Regions from separate parts of the Streptomyces sp. NPDC101165 genome, predicted to be linked through region 1. Evidence: riboswitches for the same ligand, from Rfam matches in the RefSeq annotation. Region 1 holds a riboswitch; the other holds the start of a gene.
What was found. A riboswitch is a leader RNA that binds a small molecule or an ion and turns the genes downstream of it on or off. The one in region 1 is predicted to bind guanidine.
Positions count from the first base shown of each region.

Region 2: linked by a shared signal. The riboswitch ahead of ACIRVH_RS26555 (MBL fold metallo-hydrolase) and the one ahead of ACIRVH_RS37095 (multidrug efflux SMR transporter) in region 1 are both predicted to bind guanidine.

Region 1 covers NZ_JBIWPG010000022.1:153,833-162,374, forward strand. Annotated here, with positions in the region: gene ACIRVH_RS37080 (ABC transporter permease) at 1-188, opposite strand, end outside; gene ACIRVH_RS37085 (ABC transporter permease) at 238-1,038, opposite strand; gene ACIRVH_RS37090 (transglycosylase domain-containing protein) at 2,306-4,846, shown strand; gene ACIRVH_RS37095 (multidrug efflux SMR transporter) at 4,853-5,173, opposite strand; guanidine-III (ykkC-III) riboswitch at 5,211-5,282, opposite strand; gene ACIRVH_RS37100 (GroES family chaperonin) at 5,329-5,631, opposite strand; gene ACIRVH_RS37105 (DUF3618 domain-containing protein) at 5,729-6,058, opposite strand; gene bcp (thioredoxin-dependent thiol peroxidase) at 6,151-6,618, shown strand; gene ACIRVH_RS37115 (HNH endonuclease signature motif containing protein) at 6,770-7,831, shown strand; tRNA gene ACIRVH_RS37120 (tRNA-Leu) at 7,885-7,969, shown strand; gene rdgB (RdgB/HAM1 family non-canonical purine NTP pyrophosphatase) at 8,013-8,542, opposite strand, start outside.
Region 2 covers NZ_JBIWPG010000012.1:207,859-216,400, reverse strand. Annotated here, with positions in the region: gene ACIRVH_RS26575 (2Fe-2S iron-sulfur cluster-binding protein) at 1-186, shown strand, start outside; gene ACIRVH_RS26570 (FAD binding domain-containing protein) at 183-1,175, shown strand; gene ACIRVH_RS26565 (xanthine dehydrogenase family protein molybdopterin-binding subunit) at 1,172-3,304, shown strand; gene ACIRVH_RS26560 (XdhC family protein) at 3,297-4,439, shown strand; gene ACIRVH_RS26555 (MBL fold metallo-hydrolase) at 4,464-5,342, opposite strand; guanidine-III (ykkC-III) riboswitch at 5,355-5,422, opposite strand; gene ACIRVH_RS26550 (PP2C family protein-serine/threonine phosphatase) at 5,506-6,708, opposite strand; gene ACIRVH_RS26545 (hypothetical protein) at 7,052-8,014, shown strand; gene ACIRVH_RS26540 (enoyl-[acyl-carrier-protein] reductase FabV) at 8,114-8,542, opposite strand, start outside.

The DNA.
Region 1 (8,542 bases):
GCGAACCCGAACGAGGTCGCCGACAGCCCGTACAGGAACGCGACCTCGGGCAGCGACCAGCCGCCGAGCACGTCGACCCGGGAGAACATCAGCAGGATCGAGACGAAGTCGAGACCGGTCACCAGCAGACCGCCGACCACGGTCATCGCGAAGGACACCCGGTAGGTCAGCGTGGAGCGGATCCACATCCCCGAGATCAGCCGGTAGGCGCGCACCCCCTCGGCCAGGGCGTTGTACTCAGCCACCCTGCACCACCACCCGTCGCGCCGCCGCCGTCTGCACCAGCCGCCCGGCCGCCAGCAGCACCACCGCCCACGCAGCCTGGAAGACGAAGGCGGGCAGCGGGTCCGCCTCGCCCATCAGCACGTCCGCGGGCACCTGGAGCTGCGCCGCCCACGGCAGCACCCGTACGACCTCACCGAGCGTCCCCGGAAAGGCGTTCAGCGGCAGGGCCATCCCCGAACAGAAGATCCCCGTGACCATCAGCGTCTGCAGCGCCCCCGTGCCGTCCAGCAGCCAGAACCCGGTCAGCGCCACCAGGTAGCGGATCCCGAAGCTGACGATCATCGCGAGCGCGACGGACACCAGGAACGCCAGCCACCGGCCCGGATCGTCCGGGAGTGCCGTCGGGAAGACGAGCGCCCCGAAGGCGAACGGAATCACTCCACGCCCGAGCAGCTGGAACAGCGCCCGCCCCAAATCGTTCGCGAGCCACCACACTTGGAGATCCGCCGGCCGGTACAGATCGATCGCCACCTCACCCGTACGGATGCGTTCCATGAACTCGGTCTCGAAGCCGCCCCCCTGAATCGCCAAAGTCGCGTACAGCGCCTGGCCCAGCCACACGAAGGTGACCGCCTGCGCCTGGTCATAGCCTCCGAGGTGCGGTTTCTCGTCCCACAGCGCCAGATAGGTGTAGACGAGAATCAGTCCGAAGACCGTGTTGGTGAACACCCCTGCCGCAGTGGCCGCCCGATACGTCGCGTACCGTCTGAATCCCCCCGCCGCGACGGCCACGTACAACCGTCCCGCGCCCACGCCAGTCGACCTCCCTGGACCGCTCGACACCGAAGCGCAGGAGCCTAGTCCGGAGGCCCGGCGACCGGCCACGCATTTTCCGCCCCGGAAGCGTGCCGGAATCCGGGAACGGAACGCCAGGTGCGAGAGTCTTCAAACTGGGGGCGCAGAAGGCGTACGAGGCGTACGGGAAACGTACGACGCGAAACAGGAGTCCGTGCACGAGATGAGCGACGAGCCGCAGCCGCAGCAGCACACCAAGGGCGGGGCACCAGAAGAACCGCTGCCGGCTGAAGGGCCCGCAGAGCCGGGGTCCACCGCCCGGAGCCGCGAGGAGCGGACTCCGAATACGCCCGACAGCGACACCCCCGCCGAGAAGGGCGGGTCCGGGGACCGGAAGGGTGGGGACGGGGCGCGGGCCGATCAGCGCGCGGACCGGGAGCAGGGCAGCCCGGGGGAGAACCGTCCGGGTTCGGCCGCCGGGTCGGCCCAGGGACAGGCGGGCAGGTCGGACCGGACGTCCGGGGGCGAGTCGCTTCCGGACGTCGGTGCTGGTGCCGGTGCCGACCAGGCCGCGCGGGCTCGTCGCGCTGCTCAGGCGAGCCGTGCGGGGAGGACGGAAGGCCGGGGAATCCAAGTGGGCACGGGGGCGGAGGAAGCCCAGAAGCCCGAGAAGCCCCGGTCGTCCGCGGAGCCGCAGGGTTCTGCCGAGTCCCGTCGGCCCGAGAGGCCTTCGGCGTCCGACAGGGCGCAGGCGTCCGGTAAGGCCAAGGGTTCCGCCGATCCGCGTCCCTTCGACAAGCCCCAGGGAGCCCAGGCGTCCGTGGGCTCCCGGCTCCCCGGGCAGTCGCAGGGCTCGGCGAAGTCCGGCGAGTCCCAGAAGCAGTCCGACCCGGCCACGACGTCCCAGCGCGCCGGAGTGCCCCAGCAGTCCGGGCCGGCCCAGGCGGGCGACAGGCCTCAGAAGTCCGAGCAGCCCAACGCGGCGGAGAGCACTCAGGTTCTCCGGCGTATCAAGGCACCCCGGGCCTCCCAGGAGGGGAACCAGGCGGCCGCCACCTCCCAGGCCTCCGGCGAGGCTCCGGCTCCCGCCGAGACCACGCAGGTCCTCCGCCGGGTCAAGGCTCCCGGCGGCGAGTCGACCCAGCAGAGCCAGTCGGCCGAGTCGGCCCAGCCGCGCCGGCCGAGCCAGCCGAACCAGGCAGGCCGGCCGAACCGGCCGAGCCAGTCGAACCGGCCCGGCAAGGGGAGCGCCGCCGCTACGGCCGCCTCCGCGAGCGGTGCCGCCATGGCCGCCGCGGCCTCCGCCGCCGCTGCCCCGAAGTCCCCCGCCGGCGCGGCAGGCGCTGCCGCCGCGGCCGGAGCCGCAGCCGCGTCCGGCGCTGCATCTGCCGGCGGCGCCGCAGCCGCCGCCCGCGCCACCTCCACCACCCGGACCCCCGACGAGCTCCCCACCCCCCTCCCGGACAGCGGCGGTCCCGGCGGCCCCGGCGGCGGCAAGGGCAAGAAGCCCAAGCGGCCCAAGCGGACCGGCTGGCGGCGGATCATCCCCACCTGGCGGATGGTGCTCAGCACCTTCGTGATCGGCGTCCTGCTGCTCATCGGCCTCTTCTTCCTCGGCTACTCGCTCGTGAAGATCCCGCCCGCCAACGCCCTCGCCACCAAGCAGAGCAACGTCTACCTCTACGCCGACGGCTCCCAGCTCGCCCGCGACGGCACGATCAACCGCGAGAACGTCAACCTCGCCCAGGTCTCCAAGGACGCCCAGCACGCCGTCCTGGCCGCCGAGGACCGCGACTTCTACACCGAGTCCGCCGTCGACCCCAAGGCCATGCTCCGCGCCGCCTGGAACACCGCCACCGGCAAGGGCAGGCAGTCCGGCTCGACGATCACCCAGCAGTACGTGAAGAACTACTACCTGGCCCAGGAACAGACGGTCACCCGTAAGGCCAAGGAGTTCTTCATCTCGATGAAGCTGGACCGCAACAAGTCCAAGGCCGAGATCCTCGAGGGCTACCTCAACACCAGTTACTTCGGCCGCAACGCCTACGGCATCCAGGCCGCCGCCCAGGCCTACTACGGCGTGGACGCCGCCGACCTCGACCCGGCCCGCGCCGCCTACCTCGCCGCGCTCGTCAACGCACCGAGCGAGTACGACGTCGTGGCCCACCCCGAGAACAAGTCCGCCGCCCTCGCCCGCTGGAACTACGTCCTGGACGGCATGGTCACGAAGGGCTGGCTCAGCGAGACCAAGCGCGCCGGCATGAAGTTCCCCATGCCGAAGGAACAGACCATCTCCACCGGCCTCTCCGGCCAGCGCGGCTACCTCGTCGAGGCGGTCAAGCACTACCTGACCACCAACAACATCATCGACCCCGACAAGCTGGCCCTCGGCGGCTACCGCATCACCACCACCATCCAGAAGGACAAGCAGGACGCCTTCGTCAAGGCCGTCGACGACCAGCTGATGTCCAAGCTGAACAAGAAGAACAAGGTCGACAACGCCGTCCGCGCCGGCGGCGCCTCCGTCGACCCCAAGACCGGCAAGGTCGTCGCCATGTACGGCGGCGTCGACTACGTGAAGCAGTACACCAACGGCGCCACCCGCGGTGACTTCCAGGTCGGCTCCACCTTCAAGCCGTTCGTGTTCACCTCCGCGGTCCAGAACGGCTCGACCACCCAGGACGGCCAGACCATCACCCCGAACACCTACTACGACGGCACCAACAAGCGGCCCGTCCAGGGCTGGAGCGGCGGCCCCTACGCCCCCGAGAACGAGGACTCCAAGTCCTACGGCGACATCACCGTCCGCAAGGCCACCGACCTGTCGGTGAACTCCGTGTACGCGCAGATGGCCGTCGACGTCGGCCCGTCCAAGGTCAAGCAGACCGCCGTGGCCCTCGGCGTCCCCGCCGACACCAAGGACCTCCAGCCCTACCCGTCCATCGCCCTCGGCACCGCCACCGCCAGCGTCCTGGACATGGCGGAGTCGTACGCGACCCTCGCCAACCACGGCAAGCACGGCACGTACACGATGGTCGAGAAGATCACCAACGCCGGCACCGACGAGATCAAGCTCCCCGACGAGCCCGTCAAGCAGGCCGTCAGCCGCGAGGCCGCCGACACCACCACCTCCGTCCTGCAGAGCGTGGTCCAGTCCGGCACCGCCACCGCCGCCCAGGCCGCCGGCCGCCCCGCCGCCGGCAAGACCGGCACCGCCGAGGAGGACACCGCAGCCTGGTTCGCGGGCTACACCCCCGACCTCGCCACCGTCGTCTCCGTCATGGGCCAGGACCCGGTCACCGCGGCCCACAAGCCGCTGTACGGCGCGATGGGTCTGCCGCGCATCAACGGCGGCGGCGCACCCACCCAGATCTGGGCCCAGTTCACCAAGGACGCCCTCAAGGGCAAGCCGGCCACCGACTTCGACCTCCAGCTGCAGCAGGGCGCCGACGTCCAGGCACCCGGCACGCAGGCCCCGACCGACGGCACCACCACCACCGGCGGCCAGGACACCGGCGGCGCCACCACCACCGGCGGCCAGGACAACGGCGGCCCGACCGGGACCCCGACCACCGGCACCACCACCGGCGGCCAGGACACGGCCGGCCAGGACACCGGCGGCACCCCCGGCGGCGGCACCACCACGGACGGCGGCGGTACGACCACCACCGGCGGCGACACCACCGGCGGCGACACGGCCGGCGGCACCACGGCCGGGGGCACGACCACCGGCGGAGGCACCCCCGGCGGCGGCACGACGACCACGGGCGGAGGAACCCCCGGTGGCACCACAGGCACCACCGGCGACGCCGGAGGCCAACCTTAGGAAGGGTCAGTGACCGCTGGTCGCCTTCAGCCCCACGACGGCGACCAGCAGCAGACAGACGAAGAAGATCCGGGCGGCGGTGACCGGCTCACCCAGCACCACCATGCCGAGCACCGCCGCCCCGGCCGCCCCGATCCCCACCCACACCCCGTAGGCGGTACCGATCGGCAGCGACCTGGCGGCGTACGACAGCAGCACCATGCTGGCCACGATCCCGGCACCGGTGAGCACACTGGGCACGACCCGCGTGAACCCGTCGGTGTACTTCATCCCGATCGACCAGCCGACCTCGAGCAGACCGGCCACGACAAGCAGCACCCAGGCCACGACAACACACCTCCGAGACGAACGGACGACTCTCTGCGGTGCGTCGTCTTTGCCTGCATCCCGGTACGGCGCGTCTCGTCGGGCTCCTTCGAACATAGCAAAGGAACGACAAAGGGGCTGGTGACAACGGTCACCAGCCCCTTCTCGGCTTCTGATCAGAGGTACAGGCCGGTGGAGTCCTCGCCGCCCTCGAACCGGTCGGCGGCCACCGCGTGCAGATCACGCTCCCGCATGAGCACGTACGCCACGCCCCGCACCTCGACCTCGGCCCGGTCCTCCGGATCGAACAGAACCCGGTCACCCGGCTCCACGGTCCGTACGTTCTGCCCCACCGCGACGACCTCGGCCCAGGCCAGCCGCCGCCCGACCGCCGCGGTCGCGGGAATCAGGATGCCGCCACCCGACCGCCGCTCGCCCTCACCGGCGTCCTGCCGCACGAGAACCCGGTCGTGCAGCATCCGGATGGGCAGCTTGTCGTGCTGAGGGTTGCTGTTTCTGTTGGCGCTCACGCCTCGAACCTACCTGCCTCGGACGGACTCGTACGACCCCGGGTGGTCAGCGCTTACGCCGCCGCGACCCCACCGCGAGCAGCCCCACGACCCCGACGACGACCAGCGCGACCGGCACGACCCGCTCCAGCCGCGCCGCGCCCTCCTCGTCCACGAACTGCGCCCGCACCTCACTCACCACCCGGTTGACCTGGACGTAGGCCCGCCCGACCGTGTGATCGATATTGGCGACGACCTTGGCCCTGGCGTCCGCGACGATCGTCTGCGGATGCACCCGCACCCCGATCTCGTCGAGCGTCTCGGCCAGCACGTCGCGACGGCGCTTGATGTCCGCCTCGATCTGCGCCGGGGTTCTGGTGTCCGACGTGTCCGCCACCGTACGGCCTCCGAAGTCTCCTGATACTGTCCCGGACAGTCTGTCAGCTCCAGCCGCCACCGCGCCGCAACGCCCCCCGTTACGCTGGACCGATGAGCGAGCGACTCCAGCCCGGTGACGTGGCCCCCGCCTTCACCCTGCCCGACGCCGACGGCAACGAGGTGTCCCTGTCGGACCACAAGGGCCGCAAGGTCATCGTCTACTTCTACCCCGCGGCCCTGACTCCCGGCTGCACCAAGCAGGCCTGCGACTTCACGGACAACCTCGAGGTCCTGGCCTCCGCCGGCTACGACGTCATCGGCGTCTCCCCCGACAAGCCGGAGAAGCTGGCCAAGTTCCGCGAGAAGGAGTCCCTGAAGGTCACGCTGGTCGCCGACCCCGACAAGAAGGTCCTGGAGGCGTACGGCGCCTTCGGCGAGAAGAAGCTCTACGGCAAGACCGTCGTCGGCGTCATCCGCTCCACCGTGATCGTCGACGAGGAGGGCAAGGTCGAACGAGCCCTCTACAACGTCAAGGCGACCGGCCACGTAGCCAAGATCATCAAGGACCTGGCGATCTGAGCCCCAGCCGGCACACTTCTGCCGCCCAACGGCCCGCCCCGGGATACCCCGGCGTGGGCCGTTCTCATTCCGCGCGTGACTGTCCGATAAACGGTTCGTTACTCCGTACGAGGTCACGAACGTGCGAACGCAAGGGGAGGGGCGTGTGAGTATGCGGCAGGTATCGAACCCGCCACAGGGAGTCACGCATGAGCACGGCGCGGTAGAGCGGGATCTACCGGATCCGTACAGCAGGGAACGACTCGCGTCGATCATCCCTGAAGCCCGTAACTGGACAGACCTGATGCGACGGCTCGGCCTCAAGGCGAGCGGGGGGCAGCGGCGAGTGCTTCAGGACAAAGTCGCCGGACACGGACTGGACACGAGCCACTTCGTGAAGCGCAGCCCTTGGCGCAAGTACTCGGATGCCGCCATCGCTGAGGCTGCCGCCTCGTCGTCGTCGCTGCGCGAAGTAGCTCTGAAGCTAGGTGCCACCCCGGCAACCGGAACTCTGTCCCACATTCGACGTCGCATCGATGCGGCGGGCATCGACGTCAGCCACTTTCCCGGTATGGATCGCGCCGAGTTGGACCTGCCCTTCACAACCGAGGAGCTGAAGGAAGCTGCGGCGTCAGCGACCGGCGTGCGCGGCGTGGCCCGCGCGCTGGGTGTACCGGACGACAGCCGCTCACGCGCGACGCTGGGTCGAATGCTTCACGCTCGGGGTATCGACGTGGGGCACTTCTCTCACCGGCGTGTACCGATTCCCGAGGACAGGATCCGAGAACTTGTACGAGATTCCATGAGTTACGCCGACGTGATGCGTGGCCTCGGCCTGGAGGTGAACGACACCAATCATCGGCGCGTTCGGCGTGCGGCAGCCCGCCTCGACCTCGACACAAGCCACTTCAAGCGCCGAAGTTGGGGGCGACCGGAGCGCCCGGCACCCGCACCCACCGCCCACCGAGTACTGATTGTCCTACCCGACCATGCAGGGCGGGCCAACAGGACTCAGCTCCACCGAGCCCTGGCCGAGATCGGAGTGCCGTACGCGTGTGAAAGTTGCGGCAACACTGGCGAATGGCTGGGGCAGTCGATCACCTTGCAGATCGACCACGTCAACGGAGACTGGCGCGACAATCGTCGCGAGAACCTGCGGTACCTGTGTCCCAACTGCCATGCTCTGACGGAGACGTGGTGTCGCCAGAAGGGGAGGGCGCCTCTCGCGGGGTGACCTGTTCCCCCGTACACTGAACGTCTTCGGTCAGGCAGGATGACCGTTTTTGAGCGGCCGTGATGGAATTTGGCAGTCATGCTGGGTTTAGGTCCCAGTGGGTTAACACCCGTGTGGGTTCGAGTCCCACCGGCCGCACGCTGAGAGGGGCCACCCATCTGGGTGGCCCCTCTCCCTTGTCTCAGCCCAACAACTCCCGCACAACCGGCACCAACGCCCGGAACGCCTTCCCCCGATGGCTGATCGCGTTCTTCTCCTCCGGGCTCAGCTCGGCGCAAGTCCGAGTCTCGCCTTCAGGCTGCAGGATCGGGTCGTAGCCGAAGCCGTTCGTCCCCGACGGAGCATGCCGCAGTACACCCCGCAGCTGGCCCTCGACGACCCGCTCCGTGCCGTCCGGCAGGGCCAGTGCCGCCGCGCAGGCGAAGTGGGCGCCCCGGTGTTCCTCCGCGATGTCCGCGAGCTGAGCGAGCAGCAGGTCCAGGTTGGCCTTGTCGTTGCCGTGGCTGCCTGCCCAGCGGGCGGAGAAGATGCCGGGGGCGCCGTTCAGGACGTCGACGCAGAGGCCGGAGTCGTCGGCGACGGCGGGGAGGCCGGTGGCCCGGGCCAGGGCGTGGGCCTTGAGGAGGGCGTTCTCGGCGAAGGTGACGCCGGTTTCCTTGACGTCGGGGATGTCGGGGTAGGCGTCCGCGCCGACGAGTTCGTGGGGGAGTC
Region 2 (8,542 bases), on a different contig from region 1:
GCGGGACCACCACCCCTGACAGCCGACGAGATCCGCGAGCGGATGAGCGGCAATCTCTGCCGCTGCGGCGCGTACGTCTCGATCGTCGAGGCGGTGGCCCGGGCGGCCGAGGCCGGAAGGGGCACCGGAGCGGCGACGGCGGCACGCATCAGCTCCGAAGCCGAGGTCAAGGGGGCCGTGGCATGAGGGAGTTCGGTTATCAGCGAGCCTCCGACGTCACCGGCGCCGTCGCGCTGCTCGGCGCGGATCCGGACACCCGTTTCCTCGGCGGTGGCACCAACCTGGTCGACCTCATGAAGGCCGGCGTCGAACGCCCCGCTCGCCTCGTCGACATCCGCGAACTCCCGCTCGACGAGATCGTGTCGACGCCGGAGGGCGGTCTGCGCATCGGCGCCACCGTCACCAACGGCGACCTGGCCGCCCACCCCGAAGTCCGGCGCCGCTACCCGGCCCTGGCGCAGGCGGTGCTGGCCGGCGCGTCCGGGCAGCTGCGCAACATGGCCACGGTCGGCGGCAACCTGCTCCAGCGCACCCGCTGCGGCTACTTCACCGATGTCACCAAGCCGTGCAACAAGCGTGTCCCCGGCAGCGGTTGCCCCGCCGTCGAGGGCGAACACCACAACCACGCGATCCTCGGCGCATCCGACCACTGCGTGGCCGTACACCCCTCGGACATGGGCGTCGTGCTCACGGCCTTCGACGCCGTCGTCTCGTACGAAACCGTGGACGGGCCGGGCGAGTTGCCGCTCCGCGCGTTCTACCTGCCCGTCGGCGACACGCCGCACCGTGAGACCGCCCTGCCGCCCGGCGCGCTGATCACCGGCGTCACCCTGCCGCCGACGCCTGCAGCCGCCAACTCCCTTTACCGCAAGGTGCGCGAGCGCGCCTCGTACGCGTTCGCCATCGGCTCGGTCGCCGCCGCCCTCGACGTCCGTGACGGCGTCGTCCGGGACGTCCGTCTGGCGCTCGGTGCGGTCGCCTCCCGCCCGTGGCGGGCCGTCGCGGCCGAACGTGTCCTGACCGGCGCGCCGGCCGACGCCGAGACCTACGCCGCGGCCGCCGCCGCCGAGCTGACGGCCGCCCGGCCGCTGCCGCACAACGGCTACAAGGTGACCCTGATGCACAACCTCGTGGTGGCCGTGCTGACCGAACTCGCCGAGGAGGCCGCCCGATGACCACCGCCACCACCGGGACACCCACGCCGACACTCTCCGTCGGCACCGCGCACACCCGCGTGGAGGGCAGGGACAAGGTCACCGGAGCGGCCCGCTACGCGGGCGAGGTCCCCTTCGCCGACCTCGCGCACGGCTGGCTGGTGCTGTCCACGGTCGCCCGCGGCCGCATCCGCGAGATCGACACCACCGCCGTCCTCGAACTCCCGGGCGTCCTCGCCGTTCTGGACCACCGCAACGCCCCGCGCGTCGAGACCGACTACGCCGGCCTGATGGGATCGAAGCCCGACTTGACCTGCGCCGTCTTCCAGCACGACCGGGTGCCGCACCTGGGCTGGCCGGTGGCGCTGGTCGTCGCCGAGACGTCCGAGCAGGCGAGGGAGGCCGCCGAGGCGCTCGTGGTGCACTACGAACAGGAGCCCCACGACGTCGACTTCACGGGCGAACACCCGGACGCCTACCCGCTGGACGGCCATATGCCCGCGGTGGCGGAGAAGGGGGACCTCGACGCCGAACTCGCCGCGTCGGCCGTCGTCCTCGACGCCGAGTACACCACCCCCGAAGAGCACCACAACCCGATGGAACCGCACGCGGCGACCGTCCGCTGGGACGGCGGCCGGCTCGAGGTGATCGACTCCAACCAGGGCACCACCTGGGTCGTCGGCGAACTCGCGAGCCTCTTCTCGCTCGACCCGGCCTCGGTGCACGTACGCTCCGAACACGTCGGCGGCGGCTTCGGCAGCAAGGGCGTCCGCGCCCACCAGGTGGCCGCCGTGATGGCCGCAACGGTGCTGCAACGACCGGTACGCGTAGTCCTGACCCGTCGTCAGATGTTCTCGCTCGCCGGTTACCGCAGCCCCACCGTCCAGCGCGTCAGGCTCGGCGCCGACGCCGACGGACGGCTGCGCGCACTGGAACACCGTTCGGTCAGCCTCACCTCCACCGTGCACGAGTTCGTCGAACCGAGCGCCGGGGTGGCCCGGGTGATGTACGACGCCGACGCCCACCACACCGCCAACCGAGTCGTACGGCTCGACGTACCGACCCCGACATGGATGCGCGCCCCGGGTGAGGCGCCGGGATCGTTCGCGCTGGAGGCGGCGTTCGACGAACTCGCCGAGCAGTGCGGGATCGACCCGATCGAGCTGCGCCTGCGCAACGAACCCGACAAGGGGCCGGTCTCCGGCCTGCCCTTCGCGGGCCGCAATCTGCCCGCCTGCTTCCGCGAGGGCGCCCGCAGGTTCGGCTGGGCGGACCGGGACCCGCGTCCGGGCCTGCGCCGGGACGGTCGCTGGCTGCTCGGCACCGGCACGGCGGCCGCCTCCTTCCACGCGGGTGCCATGCCGTCCACGGCGGCCGTGACCGCGCACCAGGACGGCACCTTCACCGTCCGGATCGCCGCGGCCGACATCGGCACCGGGGCCCGTACCGCACTCACCCTGGTCGGCGCGGACGCGCTGCGCGTGCCCCCGGAGCGGGTTCACGTGCGCATCGGCGACAGCGACTTCGGACCGGCGATGATCGCCGGCGGATCCATGGGCACCCGTTCCTGGGCGTGGGCGGTCACGGCCGCGGCCGACGAGCTGCGCGACAGGCTGGCTCTGGGCACCGGCATCCCCCCGGAGGGCATCACGGTGCGGTCGGACACCACCGCGGCCATCGGCGCCCTCGCCCCCGCCGAACGCCACTCCTTCGGGGCGCAGTTCGCCGAGGTCGCCGTGGACGTCACCACCGGCGAGGTGCGCGTGCGGCGCATGGTCGGCATCTTCGCGGCGGGCCGGATCGTCAACCCGCTCACCGCACGCGGTCAGTTCAGGGGCGGCATGATCTGGGGCATCTCCATGGCCCTGCACGAGGAGGCGATCCGGGACCGCGCCTCGGGCGGCCACGTCGGAGCCGACCTCGCGGGCTACCACGTGGCCACGCACGCCGACGTACCGGACATCGAGGCCGACTGGATCGACGACTCGGACCCGAGGGATCCGGTCGGGATCAAGGGCATCGGAGAGATCGGTGTCGTGGGCGCCGCGGCCGCCATCGCCAACGCGGTGTGGCACGCGACCGGCGTACGCCACCGCAGCCTGCCCATCCGACCGGACCGCGTCATCCAGGCCGGGGTACCAAGTGCTTGACATCGCGGAGGAGTTGTTCCGCTGGGTCGAGGAGGGCCGGGACTTCGCCGTCGCCACCGTGCTGGCGGTGGGCGGCAGCGCGCCGCGCGGTCCCGGCGCCGCCCTCGCCGTCGACAGCGAGGGCACCGTCATCGGCTCGGTCTCCGGCGGGTGCGTGGAGGGCGCGGTCTACGACCTGTGCCGACAGGCGCTCGAGACGGGCGAGAGCGTCACGGAACGGTTCGGCTACAGCGACGAGGACGCCTTTGTCGTCGGACTGACCTGCGGCGGGACGATCGACATGCTGATCACACCGGTGGACGGACAGGCGCCCGCCCGTACGGTCCTGGCCTCGGCCCTGTCGGCTGCTGTCCGGGGCGAGCCGGCGGCCCTCGCCCGGGTTGTCCGCGGCCCGGAAGAACTCCTGGGCCGGGCCCTGCTGGTACGACCCGACGGCACGTACGAGGGCGGTCTCGGCGACCACGCTCAACTGGACCGGACGGCGGCGGCCGAGGCCCGGACCCTGCTGGAGGCCGGGCGCACCGGCACGGTGGACGTCGCCGCGGACGGTTCGCACTGTCCCGGCGGGCTCACCTTGCTCGTCGAGTCGAACATGCCGCCCCCGCGGATGATCGTCTTCGGCGCGGTGGACTTCGCCTCGGCGCTGGCGCGGGCCGGCAAGTTCCTCGGCTACCACGTGACCGTCTGCGACGCCCGCCCCGTCTTCGCCACGCGGGCCCGCTTCCCCGAGGCCGACGAGGTCGTCGTCGACTGGCCGCACCGCTATCTGCGGCGCACCGCGACCGACGCGCGGACGGTCCTGTGCGTGCTCACCCACGACGCGAAGTTCGACGTACCCCTGTTGAAGGCGGCCCTCGCGATGCCGGTGGCGTTCGTCGGTGCGATGGGCTCGCGCCGCACCCACGAGGAACGCGATCGGCGTCTGCGGGAGGAGGGCGTGAGCGAGCGGGAGCTGGCCCGGCTGCGCTCCCCGATCGGACTCGACCTCGGCGCCCGTACACCGGAGGAGACCGCCCTGTCGATCGTGGCGGAGATCGTCGCCGCCGGACGCGGCGGGACAGGCGTTCCCCTGACCGGCACGAAGACGCCGATCCACCGCGACCAGAGGGGACGTGACGAGGCTACGGCCGCCTGAGGGCCACTGCAGGCCGCTCCGTGCTCAGGCCCGGGGGCACAGGACGAAGTCGGAGTAGGCGCGCCAGGTGAGGTCGGCGTCGAGTTCGGTGAGCGCGTCACGGATCCTGCGGAGGTGAGCCGGGGTCAGCTGGAGCGGCGGCTCGTCGGGCTGGTAGGTGGTGCGGACCGGGTAGTCTACGCCGGGCTCGGTGGTCATCTCGATGTGACAGCCGAGGACATGGGTGACGGGCCGGCGGCCGGCGAACTCGATCAGACGGTCGATGCTGCGGGCGAAGGCGGGGACGTCCTCGATGTAGAGCCGCCCGGGGTACACGCTGTCGCCGGTGAGCAGGAGGCCGGTGGCCGGGTCGTAGTACGTGACGGCCGCCTCGTGATGGCCCGGGGTGGCCAGACACTCCAGCACCCGGCCGCCCAGGTCGACGCGGGCGACGGCGTCCGGGTCCACGTCGAACCCGAAGTACCGCCAGGCGTCGGCGCGGTCGGCGCCCACCACCGTGGTGTCGGGGCGGTCGGCGAACTGGTCGTCGCCCGCGACGTGGTCACCGTGCCCGTGGGTGTGCAGCACCAGCAGTTGGTAGCCGTCGCGGGGGTGCCGGGCGAGCCAGTCCGCGAGGAGCCCGTCGACCACCCGCCGCAGGGGGAAGAACTCGGCGGACCCGGTGGCGCCGGTGTCGATCAGCACCGCGCGTTCGTTGCCGCACAGCAGGAAGAGGAACGGCGCCTCGTAGTGCACCGCCATGTTCTGCCGCAGGACGAACGTGTGCTCGTCATAGGCGTGGACCTGGATGTCCGGGTCGGTGTTGTGCTTGGCCGACGGCGAGCCGTGGATCCACCGCACGTCCAGCGGACGGGCCTGGGGAGGGGCGCTGGTGAAGTCGATCAGGTGCGTGCCGGTGTCCACGGTGCCTCCGCGCGTGCGTCGTCTTGGCGGGCCGGGTACGGCGCACATCTCGTCCGGGGCAGGCACGTCGGAGCCTCCGACGGGACGCTACCACGGTGTCTGAAGGGGACCGTGGCCGTAGCCGCACGTCCTGCCGTGCACGCCGGAGGGACCGCAGGCGGCATCACCGCGGGCCGTCGCTTCCGTCCGCCGCGCCCGACGGAGGAGGCGTTGCGGCAGGCTGGTCGGCGAGCAGGCAGGCGGTGAGCGCCGCGGTGTCGTCCTGGAGGCCGTCGTGGCTGTAGGCCAGCAGGTCGCGGTGGAGCTGTTCCATCAACTCCCGCGGCGGAAGGGGGCCCCAGGAGCGCAGGCGCTCGAGCAGGGGATAGAAGGTGCCGTGGGAATCGCGGGTCTCCGTGATGCCGTCCGTGTACAGAAAGAGCTGGTCGCCGGGCCGGAAGTCGTAGACGTCGACGTTGTACGGCTCTCCGACCAGCACGCCGAGGTTCAGCGGCGGAGCCGACCGCCCCCGGTCCAGTTCGCGCACCTCGTCGGAGCGGATGAGGAGCGGGGGCGGATGACCGCAGTTGACGATGCGGACGAGATGACCGTCGGCAGGGATCTCGGCGAAGACGGCGGTGACGAACCGTTCGCCCACCTCGCTTCCGCCGAGCAGCGTCGCCCTGCGGCCCATGCTGATCTCCACGCGGTCGGCCAGGGCGGGCAGATCGGGTTCGTCGTGCGCCGCCTCGCGGAAAGCGCCCAGCAGGGTGGCGGCGGTCTCGACCGCGAGCAGACCCTTGCCGCGGACGTCGCCGATCAGCAGCCGGACCCCGTACGAGGTGGGAACGGCCTCGTAGAGGTCGCCGCCGATGCGCGCCTCCGCGGCGGCGGAGAGGTAGAGGCTCTCCAGGAGAAGGTTGCCGATCCGGTGCGGCACCGGCCGCAGCAGGACGCGCTGCGCGATCTCGGCCACGAAGCGCATGTCGGCGAGCGTGCGTTCACGGCGGGTCCGATGGGAGGCCAGGACCGTGGCGATGGCGCCCACCAGGATCGTGCAGATGTACGAGGCCACGTAGTGGCGGTCCCACAGGTAACCGACGGACCGGCCCGCACAGCAAGGGGTACCGGCCAGGACCCCTTCGAAGAGGACCGCGAAGACCGTGACGGCGGCGACGACGAGCGGCCCCTGGGCGAAGGCGGCCAGCAGCGGCACGGTGATCAGCGCGAAGCTCACCGGCCAGTCCACGGGCGTGAGCGGTTCGACCAGCAGAAGGGCCGCGACGAACATCGCCGGAAGCCAGCGGATCCACGCCGGAGGCGCCGGCAGCTGGGTCCGGACGGCCATGCCGGCCTCCGGCTCCCGGCGGGTACGCCCGAGCCTCACCCGGCGCTCCCGCACGCCCACGCCGTCGGAGCTGCCGGACCAGCCCAGGAGGCGTGCCGTGCCGGTGGACGACTTGCCTGACGGTTCGGCTGACGCGGCCTTCGCACACCGGACTCCTGATCCCATGAACCCTGCAAGAGGTCCAGCCTCCTGTGCGGGGTTCCGGCACACCGGCGATTGCTCCACTTGGCGGCATGTTCTGGAGGCCGGGCTCATGGGCGGGAGGACGGTGTCCGCCGGATGGGGGAGAGGGATACGACCTGCGCGTGACGCGGCGCGTGAGCCCGCCGACGAGGGTGGATCTCCCAAGGGGCGAAAAAGGGGGGGACCTTCGATGGACCGGATGGACCGTTTGGACCGGGTGGGGCGGCTGGCGGCGTACGGGGCGGCTCTGGTGATGACGCCCTATGCGTTGATCAAGATCTCATGGGTGGTCGGGTCGGTGGCGGGGCTGCTGCCCATCGGTGACGGATTCGACCTGACCGGATGGGTGGTGCTCAACACGGTGACCATCGGCATGGCGGCCATCGGGATCGCCGTGGCCCTCGCCCTCGTACGGCCCTGGGGGATGCGGATCCCGGGACCGCTGGTGGCGTTCGTCGCCTGGGTGGGCACGGGGTTCCTCGTTCCCTTGCTGCCGTACGCCGTACTGGACCCGCTGCTCGGCTCGTCGGACGGCGCGTCGCAGCACCACCAGGACTCCGGTCCTGCCATGCCGGGTTGGGAAGCCGCGCTGATCCAGATCAGCTTCGTGGGGATGGGACTGGGCCTCGCGCTCGCCTTGCCCGCCTACCTTCGACGGCGTTGGCCCGAGGTGTTCGCGGGACGGGTCGGAGACGACGGCGAGCGCAGCCCACGGCCCGCGCTGTGGGCGGCCGGCATCGCGGCGGTGATCGGCGTCGTCTGGGTCTACTGGGCGCTCGGCGGCACGGCAGGTGTGGCCCATCCCGCGGACCAGGAAGCCGGCGGACGGCTGCTGACTGGAGTGTGGGGACTGTGGGCGCTCGTCGCCTCCGCCGCCACGTGGATGCTCAGCCGCCGGCGGCCCGCCCGTCTGCCCCGCTGGGTCCCCTTGTCACTCGGCTGGCTGGGGACAGGTTCGCTGTTCGCGTGGAGCGGCTGGCGACTGCCGATCACGTTGTACGTCGCGATCGCGCATCCCGCTGATGTGTCGCTGCCGCAGAACCTCGCGCTGGCGGCCGTTCTGCAAGCCGCCGCCGTGGCTGCGGGCGCAGCCATGCTGCCGGCACTCGTCCGCTCCCGCAGGCTTCCCACCGCACGCGACACCGCCAAGGCCTCCCTGTGACCACAGGGCTTCCACCCGCGCCGGGGCCAAGTGCCCTCCGGCGCGGGTGGATTGCGGCGACGGCAGCGGGAAGGATCAGATGACCGCGTGCCGGCCGGCTCAGCTCGTGGCCGGCCAGGAAACCGTGGTCTGGGCGGGGGTGTTGTAGTCGGTTCCGGGTACGTGCCACCCGTAGAGCTGACCGACCTGCGCCTGGAACCAGTCGGTGTCCGCGAGTTCGGCCAGGGTGTCGGTGTCGGCGGCGGCCCAGCGTTCATGGACGGCGTCCTGAACCTTGTCGTCCATCTCCCAGCCGTCCAGGCGGATCCGCTGCTCCTGGTCGAGCTGGAGCGGCGCCGCGCCGGTGAGTTGTTGCCAAAGGGTGGCGGCCTGCTGGGCGGTGCTCTGGAAGCCGTCGCCGAGGACGGCGCGGAGAAGGCTGGTGTAGAGGGCGATGGACGGGATCGCGGTCGAGGCCTGGGTGACAGCCGCGCCGGCGACCACGGTGTGGGCCTGTCCGCCGAGCGGGGCCACGTCCTGCTGAAGGCG